Regions from separate parts of the Brachybacterium sp. AOP24-D1-21 genome, predicted to be linked through region 1. Evidence: predicted binding sites of a transcription regulator. Region 1 holds the regulator's gene; the other holds the start of a gene.
The links. Region 1 encodes HrcA, which represses chaperone genes, less so after heat shock. Its sites were predicted from a motif close to TTNGCACTCGNNNNNNNCGAGTGCNAA; they were not measured.

Region 1 (7,585 bases):
CGGACTCCGAGCTGGTCGCCGCCGAGGACCGGCTGGTCGAGAGGATCATGCTCGAGCTGCGGATCGCCGACGGGCTCGCCGTCGAGGTGGTCCCCGCAGAGCGTCGGGAGATGCTCGCCGTGCACCGTGATCGTGGCCATCTCGACGCCGATGCCCTTGCCGCCGGACGAGCGGTCCTGACCCGGCAGGGGCGGCTGCTGGCCGATGCCGTCATCCGGGACCTGGTGCCCTGAGACGCTTTCGGGGCAGACTGCGGGAATGACTCCGTCAGCGAAGCCCACCACGGTCGACGAGTACATCGCGGCGTTCGACGGCCCGGCTCGCGCCCGCCTGCACGAGCTGCGGGCGCTGGCTCAGGAGGCCGTGCCCGAGGCGAGCGAGGCCCTCAAGTGGGGCTCTCCCGCGTACCTGCATCCACGGGGCACGATCCTGTTCGTCTGCAGCGCCCACCGTCATCACGCGAACTTCACGGTCACCCCCAGCACTCGGGAGGCCTTCGCGGCGGAGCTCACCGCGTACGAGACCGGCAAGGGGAGCGTCAAGCTGCCCTATACGACGCCGGTGCCCACGGACCTGCTGCGACGGATGATCGCCCACCGCGTCCGCGAGTTCGAGCACGACGGCGTGAACTGGATGTGAGGGCAGCGGAAGAGCCCCCGGGATCGTGGGATCCCGAGGGCTCTCGTGCTCATGGTGCAGTGGACGCCGGGCCGGTCACTTCACCAGGCGGAGGTTGAACGGGTAGGCCCAGTACTCGCCCTGGTTGGCCTTGACCGCGCCGACGATCGAGAACACCAGCTGAAGAAGTGCGGGGAGCCCGACCAGCGGGTACAGGATCGAGCCGACGCCGAGAGTGAAGATGGTCAGGATCGTGATCACGATGGTGAGGGCAACCTGAGCGATGAGCACGGCGATCGCGCCGTTGAGCGCTTCGGTGGCGTGGAAGCGCACGAAGCGATCGCGGTCCTTGTACATCAGGAAGATGATCAGCGGGCCGACCCAGCCGAGGAAGCCCCAGCTGATCACGTGCCCGAGGACCACGGCGAGCTGCGAGAACATCCCCCACATGCGGGAGTCGGAGCGATTCAGCGGCTGACCGCTCAGGGGCCCCTCGTAGACACCCTTGGTGCCGGGAGCCGGCTGGTCCGTCTGCTCCCCGCCCGGCGCCCCACCCGGTGCGCCACCCTGCGCGCGATATGCGCTGTGGCCCGCAGGAGCGGGAGCCGGCGCGGCGAGATGGGGGGCCTGCGCCGCGGGCTCACCGGCGCTCGGCGGCGACGGGACGCGAGAGGCGTCGGGACCGTAGGCGAAGGGGTCGTGCGGATGCAGCGAGGGATCCGAGGTGGGGGCGGCCTGCTCGGCGGGGGTGCCGGGCTCGATGCCGAACGGATCATGCGGATGCGGAGTCTGGCTCATGGTTCCTTCTTCGGGACGGGCCGGCTCTCACGCCGGCGACGGGCTGATGCAGCCAGCCTATAGAGCATCGCCTGCGGCGTCCGCGTGGCGTGCCGCCGTATCGACCGGGGGTTAACCCCCAGTCAGGAGTGGTCCACGGTCACGAAGTCGATGAGCTCCTCGATGCGGCCCGAGAGCGTCGGCTCGACGTCGGCGTAGGAGCGGACGGTCGACAGGATCCGCTTCCAGCCGAGTCCGATATCGGACTTGTCCGCATGGGGCCAGCCGAGCGCGGCGAGGGAGCCGACCTTGATGTCGGTGCCCTTGGGGATGTGCGGCCATGCCGTGAGCCCCACCCGGGCGGGTTTGACCGCCTGCCAGACATCGACGTACGGGTGTCCGACCACCGTGACATTGCCTCGGGCGCCAGGCAGCGCCATGACCTCGGCGGCGATGCGGGACTCCTTCGAACCCTTCACAAGATGATCCACGAGGATCCCGAGCCGGCGCCCGGGAGAAGGTCCGAACTCACGCACGCGCTCGGCGAGGTTGTCCGCGCCCTCGAGCTGTTCGACGACGATGCCCTCGATGCGCAGGTCGTGGCCCCACACCTTCTGCACCAGCTCCGCATCATGGGTGCCCTCGACCCAGATCCGGGAGGCGCGGGCGGTGCGTGCCTTCGCCCCTTCGACGAAGACGGACCCGGAGGCGGAGCGCCGGCGCACGGGTGCGGAGGCAGTCGCGACGGCGCGGGTGAGCACCACGGGCTGTCCATCGATCATGAAGCCGGGGCCCAGTGGGAACGTCCGGCGGACGCCGCGGCCGTCCTCCAGCTCGACCACGAGCTCTCCGGCGATCTTCTCCACGCGGGTCACCGCGCCGGTGAACCCCGTGGAGGCCTCCTCGGCGACCAGGCCCCGCTGAGCGGGGACCTCGCGGGCCACGGGACGGCGACGATGATGGGCGGGCGGACCGGAGGACAGCACGTCGCGGCCGTACCGGTCGGGGAAGTCAGCAGGCACGCGCGACACCGTACACCCGTGGCGAACGCCTCCCCGCGCAGCGCGCCGGGGCGCGTAGGATTGGCACCTGGCATGAGAGAGTGCCAAATGAGAGACCACGACTTTGGACGCACGCAGCGCAGGAGGTGAGCGAGACGGACGCCCGCAAGCTCCAGATCCTCGGCGCGATCGTCGAGGACTACGTCTCCACCCGCGAGCCCGTCGGCTCCAAGTCGCTCCTGGAACGCCACGAGCTCGGGGTCTCCGCTGCGACAGTGCGCAACGACATGTCGCTGCTCGAGGAGGAGGGGCTGATCCATCAGCCGCATACCTCGGCGGGGCGTGTCCCCACCGACAAGGGCTACCGCACCTTCGTCGACCACGTCGCCACCATCAAGCCGCTCTCCGCCCCCGAACGCCGGGCGATCCGTACGCTGCTCGAGGACTCGGGCGATGTCGAGGAGCTGCTGGCTCGGACCGTGCGGGTGCTGGCGCAGCTCACCCAGCAGGTCGCGATGGTGCAGTACCCGGCCCGCAGGCAGGCCCGGATCCGGCATGTCGAACTGGTCAAGGTCGCCGACTCCCTGCTGCTGGTGGTGCTGATCACCGAGTCCGGCCGGGTGGATCAGCGCACCGTGCCTATCAACGCCGGCAAACCTGCCGAGTACTACGCGGTGCTGCGCGACCAGCTCAATCGTGTCGTCGCAGGCCGCGAGGTCACCGACCTCGCCACGCCGCTGGAGGACTTCCTCGAAGCGCTCACGCCCCCGGAGCGACCGGCCGCCGCCGAGGTGTCCGAGGCTCTCGCCGCGCTCGCAGCGACTCGTGCCGAGGGCCGGATCATGATGGCCGGCACCGCGAACATCGCGCGATCGGCTGAGGACTTCGCCCGTGACGTCGAGCCGTTGCTGGACGTGCTCGAGGAGCAGCTGGTGCTGCTGCGCCTGTTCACCGAGATGCACGCCTCGCCGGGCGCCGTCGAGGTGCGCATCGGGACCGAGCTCCAGGACCGGGCGCTGCATCAGGCCGCGGTCGTCGGCGCCGGGTACGGTGTCGGCTCGCATGTCGCGATCCTGGGACCCAGCCGGATGGATTACGTCACCGGCATCTCGACCGTCCAGGCCATCGCCCGTTACGTCTCCCGCTTTCTCGAATAGCCTCGGGCGGGCTCCGCGGGCTCACCCCCGCCCGGCCGCCCATGCCACTCGACGCCCCGTGCCCGCCGCCCGCGGCACCGACTCCCCGGTAAGGACCCCACTGCAGTGAACGACGATTACTACGACCTCCTCGGCGTCTCCCGCGAAGCGACGACTGATGAGATCAAGAAGGCGTACCGCAAGCTCGCCCGCACGCTCCACCCGGACGTCAATCCGGACCCCGAGGCGGCCGAGAAGTTCAAGCGGGTCTCCCAGGCCTACGAGACCCTCTCCCATGCGGACAAGCGCCGGCAGTACGACATGGGTGGCGGCCCGGGCATGGGCGGCTTCCCCGGTGGCGGCGGTGGCGGCTTCGACTTCAACGACATCTTCGACATGTTCGCCGGCGCCTCCGGCATGCGCGGCCGCAACCAGGGCCCCGTGCCCCGCCAGCGACGTGGCGGAGATGTGCTGCGCCGTGTGAAGATCGACCTGCGTGACGTGGTCTTCGGCACCGAGGAGAAGGTCACCTTCCGCACCGCAGTGCTGTGCGAGCGCTGCACCGGTTCCTGCTGCGAGCCCGGCACCAGCCCCACCCGCTGCACCGCCTGCAACGGCTCCGGCCACGTCCAGCGCGTCGCCCAGTCGCTGCTGGGCCAGATGGTCACCATGGCACCCTGCCCCACCTGCGAGGGCCACGGCGATGTGATCGAGAGCCCCTGCACCGGCTGCTCCGGTCATGGCCGCACCGCCTCCGAGCGCACGGTGACCGTGCGGATCCCCTCCGGTGTCGAGAACGGCACTCGGATCCAGCTGCGCGGAGAGGGCGAGACGGGCGAGGCGGGCGGGCCCTCCGGCGACCTCTTCGTCGAGCTGGCCGTCACCGACCACGAGATGTTCGAGCGGTCGGGCGACGACCTGGTCACCACGATCGCGGTCCCCATGACCACCGCCGCGCTCGGCGCCACCATCCCGCTGGATACCTTCGACGGCCCTCAGGATCTCGATGTGCGCCCCGGCTCGCAGCCCGGTGAGGAGATCGTCCTGAAGGGGCTCGGCGTCACCCCGCTGCGCCGCGAACGCCGCGGTGACATCCGCGTGGTGCTCGATGTGGATGTCCCCACCTCGCTCACCGAGGAGGAGCGGGATCTGCTCCAGCAGCTCGCCGCGCTGCGCGGCGACGAGACCACACGCCGCACCAAGGGCCACGGCCCGTTCGCGAAGCTCCGCGAGCGCCTGCGCGACTTCTGAGACCGACGGGAGAGCACCTGATGCCCACCACGCCGCCGAGCTTCCTGATCCTCGACGACACCCTGGCCGCCGTCGTCGCGGGCGATGCCCTGGTACTGGCGGGCGACGAGGGCCGACACGCCGCGAAGGTGGCGCGGATCGGCGTGGGGGAGCAGGTGCTGCTCACCGACGCCCCCGGCCGTCAGGTCCTCGCCGAGGTGACCGCCGCCCGCAAGGAGGCGCTGGACCTGTGCCTTCTCGCGGACCCCTCACCGGCCGTGCAGCGCCTGCCTCGCCTCACCCTGGTGCAGGCCCTGGCCACCGGCGGGCGCGACGAGCAGGCCGTGGAATCGGCCACCGAGCTCGGGGTCGACCGGGTGGTGCCGTGGATCGCGCGGCGCTCGGTGTCCGTCTGGCGCGGGGAGAAGCTGCGTAAGGGACGCACCAAGTGGGAGGCGACCGTGCGCGCTGCGGTCAAGCAGTGCCGTCGGCCCGGCATCCCCGCGGTCGGCGAGCCCGTGACCACGCCGCAGCTGGTCGCTGACCTGCGAGGACGAGAGGTCGAGGGGACGCTGGTGCTGGTGCTCCACGAGCAGGAGTCCGTGGGCCTGATGAGCCTCGCCGAGGATCTGCGCTCCGCGAGCGAGGACGGTCTCGAGGAGATCCTCGTGATCGTCGGCCCCGAGGGCGGCATCGATCCTGAGGAGCTCGCTCAGCTGCGCGAGACCGGCGCCCGCTCTGTGCTGCTCGGTCCCGAGGTGCTGCGCTCCTCGACCGCCGGCCCCGCCGCGATCGCTGTGCTCAGCGCCCTGGTGGGGCGCTGGGGCTGAGGCCTCACCTGCGGTCCGCCGCCGTCGGCGGGGTCGCAGGATCCATCAACCAGGCCGGCATCAGTACGGTCAGGTGCGCCATCACATCGTCCACCGTCGCCTCGAGCTCCCCGCGCACCCACATGCCGAGCAGGTGCGTGTATGCGGCAGCGAGGGCGGAGCTGATGGCCTCGGCGCTGATCCCCTCCGGCGGCGTGGCGACCTTCTCCAGCCGCGCCTGCAGTGCATCGGCCATCACGCGGGAGACCCGCCGACGCACCTCGGCGCCGGTGGGGAGCTCGAAGATCGTGGCGTAGAGCTCGCGATGCTGGTCCACGTACTCGGCGAAACGGCGGAAGGACTCCTGCTGCGCGTCCGGCTCGCTCCAGTGCTCAGGACCCTCGAGAGCTCGCTGCTGCCAGCTCGCGACCTCGGCGAGCGCCTGCTCGTGGATCATCACGATCACATCGTCGAGGTCGGCGAAATGCGTGTAGAACGTCGGACGGCTGACGCCCGCCTCCCGCACCACGGCGCTGACCGTCAGAGGCTTGCCGGCGGTGCTGAGCGACACCACGGCGGAGGCGATAGCGCTGCGCGTGGTCGTGGCACGTCCCACGGTCGAGGCGCGACGTCCCTCCCGCAGCCGGCGCATGGTCCCTGCGGCGATGTCGCCGTCGGCCATCCCGGAACGTGCGCGGGAGACGTGCACAGGCTCGGCGGGCTCGGAGGCGTCGGCCGCGGAAGCAGTGGTCATCCCTCGAGCTTAGGCACCTCAACCCTTTGACCTCCACCCCGCGCCGAACAGTTCTGTGCGTTGGGCGCCGCCACCGGCCACGAACGGCAACCCCTCGCACCGGGAATAGACGGGTGACTATTCTCGTTGGATGGGGCAAGCCCCCAATTTTTCGACGGAACAGTGAGGTATCCCAGATGACGACGATCCCCCAGGACTACGACTACGTGGTGGTCGGCGGCGGGTCCGCCGGAGCCATCGTGGCGGCGCGGCTCGCCTAGGACCCGGACAGCCGCGTGCTCGTCCTCGAGGCCGGCCCCGAGAACACCAGCTATTGGTCGCGCGTGCCCCTGGGCTTCGCGAAGATCCTCTTCAAGCCGAAGTTCATGTGGCTGGACTGGACCACGCAGCCGGACGAATCGCTCGGAGGGACCGTCTACGCCCTGCCCCACGAGAAGCTGCTGGGAGGCTCCAGCGCGATCAACGGCATGGTGCACGTGCGCGGCAACCCCTCCGACTACGACGCGTGGGCCGACAGCGGCGCCACCGGCTGGGACTACCGCTCCCTGCTGCCCTACTTCAAGAAGTCCGAGACGGACCACCGCGGGGCCACCGAGTTCCACGGCGGCGACGGGCCGTTCCGGGTCGAGCGCGCCCGCTGGCAGAACCCCCTGCCCGACGCCTTCATCGAGACGGCGGCGACCGTGCTGGACATCGGGAAGAACGACGACTTCAACCGCGACCGCATCGAGGGCGCGGGCTACTGGGATCTGGAGACCTGGAACGGGAAGCGGTCCAGCACCGACCTCGCCTACCTCAAGCCGATGCGCAAGCAGCCGAACCTCGAGATCACCACCGAGGCCACCGTCACCGGGATCGACTTCGACGGCAAGCGCGCCACCGGTGTGCGCTATCGCAAGGATGGTCACGAGTTCCAGGTCTCCGCACGGCGGGACGTGATCCTCAGCGCCGGGGCTCTGCACACCCCGCAGCTGCTCCAGGTCAGCGGCGTGGGCCCCGGAGCCCTGCTGCAGCAGCACGGGATCGACGTCGTCCACGACCTGCCGGGCGTCGGCGAGAACCTCATGGACCACGTCCAGTACGGCATCAAGTTCCGCACCAGCAGCCCGTACACGTTCAACAACGCCGCCGGGACGCTCGTGAAGCAGGGCCTGCAGGGGATGAAGCACTACCTGCTTCCCCGCAACGGACCGCTGAACATCGGCGCCTCGCTCGCGGGCGCGTTCCTCCGCACCGGCGAGCAGGCGCAGGACCCGGACC
Region 2 (7,585 bases), on a different contig from region 1:
CGATGCCGGGCGGGCGGAAGGGCAGGGTGACCTCGAGCCTAGACCGGCAGGGTGAGCTGCGCCTCGGATCTGGGGACAGCGTCGGCCGACGGTGGTTGTGCGGATCTACAACCAATGGTCGCGGACGTGGCGCTGGCGCTGGTGCCGGGGCCCGGTACTGGAGCGGGTCGGTGAGGACAGCGACCGGCTGGTCGGCAGGGGTGTCCTGGTGCTCGTGGGCAGGAGCACTGGGCGTCCGCGGCACCAGGGCTGGCCGCACACCGGGTGATCTGCCAGGGTAGGACGCATGTCGGAGACGCAGAACTCGCCACAGGGCCCCGCGCCGGATCCTGCCGCCGGGGCCACGGTGCTGCTGGTCGCCGACCCCGGCCTGCCCACGCACCGGGCGAGGTCGATCGAGGACTCCCTGCAGCAGCACCTCGATGAGGTGTACGACCCGCCGATCCGCCTTCAGGTGCGCACCTCTATGCTCCGGCTGCGCCCGGATGGGACGCTGGACCTGTCCGAGGTGCTGGAGCAGGCGCGGTCCTCCGGCGACCCGGACGCCGTGCTGCTGCTGACGGAGATCCCGCGTCTGCGTGACGGCAGGCCGCTGATCGCCGAGATTTTCCCCGAGCACAACATCGCGGTGATCTCCTGCCCCACGCTCGGGGTGCTCACCACGCGGCGCCGCATCCTCGATGCGCTGATGCGCTGCACCCTGCGCATGGCGCCGACGTCAGAATCGCTTGATGCCTCGCGCTATGCCCGGCGCTGGGCGCGGTGGGAGGAGTTGACGGGCCCCGACGATCACCAGCTGCTGCTGGGATCGCGGGTGATCGGGGGAGCGCGCACCGTGGCCGGGATGGTGGCCGGCAACGAACCCCTCCGCACCGCCCCGAAGCTCTCCAGCGCCCTCGCAGCGGCCGCCGCGACCGGGGCTTTCGGCATTTTCTACAGCTCGATCTGGTCGATGTCGATGCACCTGACCACCCAGCGGCTGCTGCTGATCGGGATCCTCGCGATCGGCGCGATCACGGCATGGCTCATCGTCGGCAACCGCCTGTGGGACGCGCCCAGATACGAGCGGCTGGCTCGCGTGGTGCTGCTGTACAACCTCTCGACAGTGCTCACGCTGCTGATGATCGTCGCGCTGCTGTACGTGTGCCTGGTGGTGCTGATCTTCACCAGCGCGCTCATCGTCATCGCTCCGGACTATCTCGCCGAGGTCATCGGCGGCGAGCCCGTCCTGGCGCGGTATCTGGACATCGCGTGGCTGAGCGCGGCGATGGGCGTGGTCGCCGGCGCGCTGGGCTCGAGTTTCGACAAGGACACCGATATGCGCAGCCTCACCCACGGCCAGCGGGAGAGGCAGCGCAGGTTCACCGAGGAAGAGGTGGGGCAGTGAGCGGACCGGTCCCGACGCGGACGCTGTGGGTGGGCTGCGGGCGCCTTGGCGGGCGCACCGGCGCTGCCCTGCTGGAGGCGGGGGGAGAGGTGCTCGCGCTGCGCCGAGATCCGGGCGCCGTGCCGAGCGGCTTCCGCGCGCTGGCCGCGGACCTCTCCTCACCCCTGGAGGGGGCCCTGCCCGCCTGCGAGGCGATGGTCATCACCCTGCCCCCGCCGGAGGGGGCCGACGGGTACGAGACCCCGCTGCGCCACCTGGCCGCCGCCCTGCCCCACCGGCCCGCCCGGACCGTGTTCGTCTCCTCCACCAGGGTGTTCGAGGGGTACGCGAACCGTGCCGATCCGGCCCCGGTGCTCACCGAGGAGGATGCCCCGCAGCCGCTCGGCGACCGGGCCCAGAGCCTCCTGAACGGGGAGCGCCTGGCGAGGGAGCTCTTCGACGCGATCGTGGTGCGCCCCGCCGGGATCTACGGCCCGGGCCGGGATCGGCTGCTGCGCACGGTGCGCGAGGGACGCCCCGTCGACCACCGCCGACGCACGAACCGCATCCACGAGGAGGACCTCGCAAGCGTGCTCCTCGCCCTGCTGGCGCATCCGGAACCGCCGGTGCTGCTGCACGCGGTCGACGGCGCGCCCGCGCGCCTCGGAGAGGTGGTCACCCACCTCGCCTTCCGGCTCGGCCTGCCGGTCCCGCCCGCCGCCGACCCCGATTCCGGCCACGGGACCGTGCTGAGCGGGGCGCGGATGAGGGAGCTGCTCGGAGAGCTCCGGCATCCGGACTTCCGCTCCGGGTACGACGCGATCCTCGTGTGACTCCGATCAGCGACCGAAGAGGCGGGTGAAGAACCCGGGGCGCTTCGTCGAAGCGAGGATCGACGCCGACGCTCGGCTGCGCTAGCCGAGCTCCTCGTCGATCTGGGCGTGCGAGGGCCGGCGCCGGTTCCGCGCCCCCGGGGCGCCGAGGACGCGCACGTCCGCGAGGGGCGTCCAGCCGAGGTGCTCATAGAGCTCGACGCCCCGTCCAGTCGCCACGAGCAGGCCCGTGTCGACATCGTGCTCATGGGCGATCGCCAGGAGCGTGCGGGTGACGAAGGTGCCCAGACCCCGCCGGCGATGCGTGCTGGCGGTGTAGATCCGGTCGAGCACGGCGCAGCCGTCGACCACCGCCATGCGTCCTCGGGCGACGACACGGCCCGCCTGGATGACGGTGAGGAGCGTCCAGCCGTCGAACGTCTCGCGGGCGACCGTGCAGGAGTCCGGCACGATCGGGGCCTCGACGTCCTGCAGCTCCATATCGGTGACCATGAGTCTCTCCTGATCGCTGATCAGTTCGAGATCGCCGGTCTCTCCGAGGGCCGGCGGCGCCTCGCCGACCTCGGAGATGAGGGTCAGCAGGTGACCCGGATTCCCCGCGACAGAGGAGGTCGCCCTGCGCAGCTCGTCCTCGCTCCAGCGGAACAGGACGGTCTCCGAATCCCCGTGCTCGGTGCGCGGACCGACGGTGTGCGAGGTGCCCTCATGGACCACCTCGTACTCCCGGGTGCGGGCCCATCCGTCCACCCAGGTGCGCACCGTCGCCGCGGTGAGCTCGTCATGCATGGCTGTCACTCCTTCGCTCGCCGTGGGAAGGTCGGTGCTGCCCGGGCCCCGGCATCGTGGGATGCCGGGAGCCCGGCAGCAGGGGGAGCCTCAGGTCGCGGTGGACTCGATCTGCGCGGGTGGGCTGTCAGCGGTGACCTCGATCTTGCGAGGCTTGGCCTTCTCGCTGAGCGGGATCCTCACGCTGAGCACACCGTTGCTGTAGCTCGCGGAGATCCGCTCGGTGTCCAGGCCCTGTCCGAGGCTGAGCTGGCGCAGGAAGGTCCCGCCCGTGCGTTCGCGCGTGATCCACTGCGCGCCCTCGTCCTTCGGAAGGGTCCGCTCCGCACGGATCGTCAGGAGCTGACCGTCCACGTCGACGTCGACCGAACCGGGATCGATACCCGGCAGATCGGCCGCGAGGACGTAGTGATCGCCGGCGCGGTAGAGATCCATCGGCATCTGCCGCGGTCCCCGACGTCCAGCATCGAGAAAAGTGCCCGCGAATCGCTCCATCTCTCGGAACGGATCGGTGGTGGCCATTGCTTCTCCTCTCTGATGTGACCCCCGGTCGTCCGGTGGTCGCCGAACCTTGAGTCCCTCCGACTCAAGTACGAGCAGATTAGCACTCTCCGGGCGAGAGTGCCAGAGTTCGGGAACGGCCTCGCGGCGGCGCGGAGCCGGTTCGCCGGGGTGCCCGGCCGCCGAGGAGAAGGCATCGTTCCAGGGTCCCGAGGTCCAGCGCTCAGGGTCTCGTGCCTCGCGCGGGGGCGGATCAGCGGGGGCGGATCTAAGGAGAGCCTCTCAGCGTCCATCGGCGCAGCCCTTCGCCCGAGAGGCCGATGGCCCTCGGGGGTGAGCCGGGGGTGAAAAGACGCGATTCGGCGACGCTCGGAGCGCACGGGCGCGATTCCTCGTCAAGACTGACTCCACCGCACTGCTGCCCGCCTGCCTGTTGAGGGCATCAGGCAGCATGCCCGTCTGCGGGGCTCCGTCCCCGCTCGTCGTTGGAGAAGTCTGTGACCCCCGTGGAACCCCTCACCGCCCACCGATTCGGTGCGGCGCCCGAGCGCATGCTGCCGCTCGACGTCGCCGAGCTCACCGATCCCGAGGGCGACGCTCTCACCCTCACCACGGACGCCGGGGGCATCTGGGTCACCTGCACGACGGACGGGGAGGAAGTCACCGTCGGCCCGTTCCCCGCCGACTCGCTGAGAGATGCGCTGACGGTGCTCGGTGCCTTCACCCGCGCCGCGTAGCGGCACGTCACGGCACGCGATGGGGCGGAAAGTGACCGCCCCCGGCGCGCCGCGCCAGCAGTCGTCGTGCGTCCCCACCGCTGCGCGCTTCGGCTCAGGACGAAACGACCTCCGCGGGGGACGGCTGGGAAGCGCTCGGTGGCCGGGTGAGGGGGAGCAGGGCGAGGCCCAGCAGCGCCGGGAGGGCCAGCAGCGTGTACATCCCGGTGTAGGGGTCCGCCGCTCCCCAGCTCGTGCTCAGCGTGAGCAGTGCGGCAGCGGCCAGCGGCGCGATCAGCCCCGCGAGGCTCCCGGCAGCGCCCACCAGCCCGAGCCCGAAGCCCGCTGCGGACGCCGGCAGCAGGGCGTAGGCCAGGGAGCGGGTGGCGGTCATGCCGAGCCCGATCGCGAGCCCGGCCACGGCCGTGGCGACGTGGAAGACCAGCAGCGTCGGGGCGAGGGCGCGATGGTGGCAAAGTGTGGATCGAGCCGGGCCAGCAGCTCGAGCGCCTCCTCGGGGCGGGCCTCGTTCCGTGCCACCCCGGCACGGGCCACGATCTCCACGGCGTCGTGATACCCGCCGCGCCAGGAGTGCGGCCAGTCCTCGGCCTCGATACGGGCGAGGTAGCTCGCAGCGGCGGTGAGGTCTTCGCTCACCGCGTGGATCAGGGCCAAATGCGCGTAGGCGACGTTGCGATGGTGTGCCCGATGCAGGGTCTCCGCGAACCTGGCCTGCAACCGGCGGGCATCACGCGCCGCGATGAACTCGTCGGCGTAGAATAGGGTGGTCGCGCTCTGGCTGATCGCGGTCATCAGGATCCGATCCAGCTGCTGATCGCGCTGCGAATCCTCCGCGGCGCTCTCGAGGACGGGCAGGGCGCGCAGGGCGAGGTCCTTCATCGGCCGGGACTGGCCGAGCATCCGATGCACAGCGGACAGTGTGGTGCTCCCTTCGGACCTTGACCACCGTCAGACCCCCGGCGAGAGCCTTGCTGAGATGCTCACCGGAGAGATCCGCGAGCACCTGGCAGCCCACGGCGCCGAGGTCGGAGGCCAGGCGCCGGTAGACGTCGGCCGGAACGATGTCCTCCCGGACCGCGCCGCTGAGTATCACGGTCCCGGCCTCCATACTGGCCGTGAGGGTGAGGCCGTAGAGCTCATCGAAATCGTGCCGGGAGATCCGCTCGCCGCCGGCCTCGGCGATGCTCTCCCGCTCGCCGCCGCGGCGGTCGTGGATGTAGGCGCCGTTGTGGGCGGTGGCGTCGACGGCGATAAGGTCGATGCCCTCGTCGCGGATCAGGTGCCGCAGCAGGTTGCCGGTCTCGCCCGCCAGGGCGGAGCACAGCGTCACCTCGGTGCCGAGCGCTCTGAGCATCCGTGCCTGCCAGATCCCCTGACCGCCGGCGTGGATGTGGATCTCCGGATCACCGTGCTGCGCCTCCACCGTCACGCTGAGGATGGGGGACGGCGTGAAGACGACGACGTGTCCCATGCGCGCTCGTTTCGACTCCACCTGCGGGGTCTGCACAGCGTATGACTCTGCGCGAGCGAGCAGAACGGTGGCTAACGCTCGGTCGGTCGGGTCCTGCCTGGCGCCTTCGAGGATGCCGAGGACTCAATGCCCGTCCTCGACGACCACGCCCAGGAGAGCGCGCCGGGCGACCGGTTCGTCGATAACAACGCCGGGTACGTGCTGCTCGCTCTGCTCGCCCAGCGCCTCGCGGGAGAGACCTTCCGCCACCTCGTGCGCACAAGGGTCGTCGAGTCGGCGGGCATGACCGAGTCGGGACACCCTCGCGGAGACGAGCCCGGCCGCGACGTGGCGCAGGGTTACCTCCACGAGGAGGGACTGCGCACCAACGTGCTGCCGCGGCTTCTGGCGTGGCCTGGATTCCGATCTGCTGATCCTCGAGGACTACGACGCAGGCATCTTCGGCCGCGTCTGGCACGACCCGGCCACCGGCATCACCGCCTCGGTCCTCGCCAACAGCTCCGACGGGGCGTGGCCGGTGCTCGACGCGGTCCGCGGGGTGTGAGGGCGCGGAGCGCGTCAGTACGGCAGTCTGGACATTTTGCTGTGTGCCGACGGGAGAGCCGCCCTCGAGCTCGATTATATTGAAGTTGACGCGGCGCAACGCAAAGGCGGCCACGGCGATGTGTATCCGAGACTGGCATAGGGTAACCAGTAGACTGCCTGATAACTCAGGTCGAAGGGGGCGGGCGAGACGGGCCTCAAGCATGAAATCATGCAGTTCCGCGCGTTTGCGGAGGCCCAAGATCTCGGCTCGCCTCAGAAGTCATTCGAAATTGGCTGGCATGTCGGCGTCAAGTGGGGCCGTGAAAACATGCCCTAGGTGCATTCAAAAATTGTGGTTCACACATGGGCCGAATGGTTGCCGACTCACTTTAGGGGATGACAGTGTACGAGATGGAATGGCGTGATCAATTCGACGAGATGATGAGGGAACTTTTAAGAAGCAGTGCACCCAAAGGACTGCTTGCCAGCATGAACGGCCATGCACCTTTTGCTTCAATTGATCAGCAGTGGTTCAACAAGATGAATGAATCGATTTCGGCCAGGAATGCCGAGATGGTTCGTCGCCTCGACCTCGACCCTCAGGTTAAGGGCGTCATGCGGCAGGCTCGCAATTATTCCTCACGGTTGATTGAAGCAAACCCCAACCTGAAACGATTAGGTAACCTTGGCTCGGGGTACCAAAAGAAGCAAGTCGCTGGTAAATCGCGATTGCTGGACATTGGAGGTGATATTGCGAAGGCCGCCGCGAAGCTCCGGCACGCAGACCAGCTGGATTCTGGCATTGAGGAGTTTCGCGATGCGCTCACCGGACTGGTTAGCGACGAAGAGGTGCGCACTCTTGCAAGCACGCTAGCCCCCGAAGTGGGTGATGCCGAACTAGAGAGGGCTGACCTCGACAGAGCAATTAATTCCGACGCGCTGCTTCTGGCCTGCTTCGAGCGTGTCGAGCCGACGCTCAGCTGGTTGAACAATCAGTTTCCCGGCATGGCGGCAACGGCAATTAATGCCGTTGGACTCGCGGTTGCGTGCGCAGTGGTTGAGCTTCTCGCATTGATGCCGATGTTGTTCTACGCGATTTACGGGCCAGAGGCCTTCGTCCTGGCATTGCTAGCTCTCGGGGTGGTTAGGGCGGTCGAGCGGTCGAGAATTAATCGTTTGGGTATGAATAGTAGACTTGCTCTACAGAACGGGTGCCCGTGGTGCTTCGCTCCAGCAGGGGTGTGGTGCGTGACTCTGCGGGGTCAGAACCCGGGTTCCGATGCCACCCACTTGCACCGATCGCGAGGCTGAACCCCGGCCAGCCCCGTAGTGCCGTGGATGGTCAGCCGCCTCGCCCAGTAACGCG

Region 2: ACT3UF_RS04125 (Hsp20/alpha crystallin family protein) is a predicted target of HrcA. The motif match lies at 3,587-3,613, and genes of this name have one in related genera.

Annotation. Positions count from the first base shown of each region.
Region 1 covers NZ_JBQSXX010000002.1:768,937-776,521, forward strand. Annotated here, with positions in the region: gene hemW (radical SAM family heme chaperone HemW) at 1-233, shown strand, start outside; gene ACT3UF_RS18160 (iron chaperone) at 259-639, shown strand; gene ACT3UF_RS18165 (DUF4870 domain-containing protein) at 715-1,416, opposite strand; gene ACT3UF_RS18170 (DUF3097 domain-containing protein) at 1,539-2,417, opposite strand; gene hrcA (heat-inducible transcriptional repressor HrcA) at 2,543-3,553, shown strand; gene dnaJ (molecular chaperone DnaJ) at 3,659-4,783, shown strand; gene ACT3UF_RS18185 (16S rRNA (uracil(1498)-N(3))-methyltransferase) at 4,804-5,592, shown strand; gene ACT3UF_RS18190 (TetR/AcrR family transcriptional regulator) at 5,597-6,325, opposite strand; gene ACT3UF_RS18195 (GMC family oxidoreductase) at 6,601-7,585, shown strand, end outside.
Region 2 covers NZ_JBQSXX010000001.1:904,508-912,092, reverse strand. Annotated here, with positions in the region: gene ACT3UF_RS04140 (hypothetical protein) at 287-1,387, shown strand; gene ACT3UF_RS04135 (sugar nucleotide-binding protein) at 1,384-2,199, shown strand; gene ACT3UF_RS04130 (GNAT family N-acetyltransferase) at 2,281-2,985, opposite strand; gene ACT3UF_RS04125 (Hsp20/alpha crystallin family protein) at 3,076-3,507, opposite strand; gene ACT3UF_RS04120 (hypothetical protein) at 3,984-4,223, shown strand; gene ACT3UF_RS04115 (hypothetical protein) at 4,318-4,596, opposite strand; gene ACT3UF_RS04110 (hypothetical protein) at 4,593-5,132, opposite strand; partial or broken gene ACT3UF_RS04105 (phosphofructokinase) at 5,455-5,577, opposite strand; gene ACT3UF_RS04100 (serine hydrolase) at 5,821-6,321, shown strand; gene ACT3UF_RS04095 (zinc finger domain-containing protein) at 6,631-7,530, shown strand.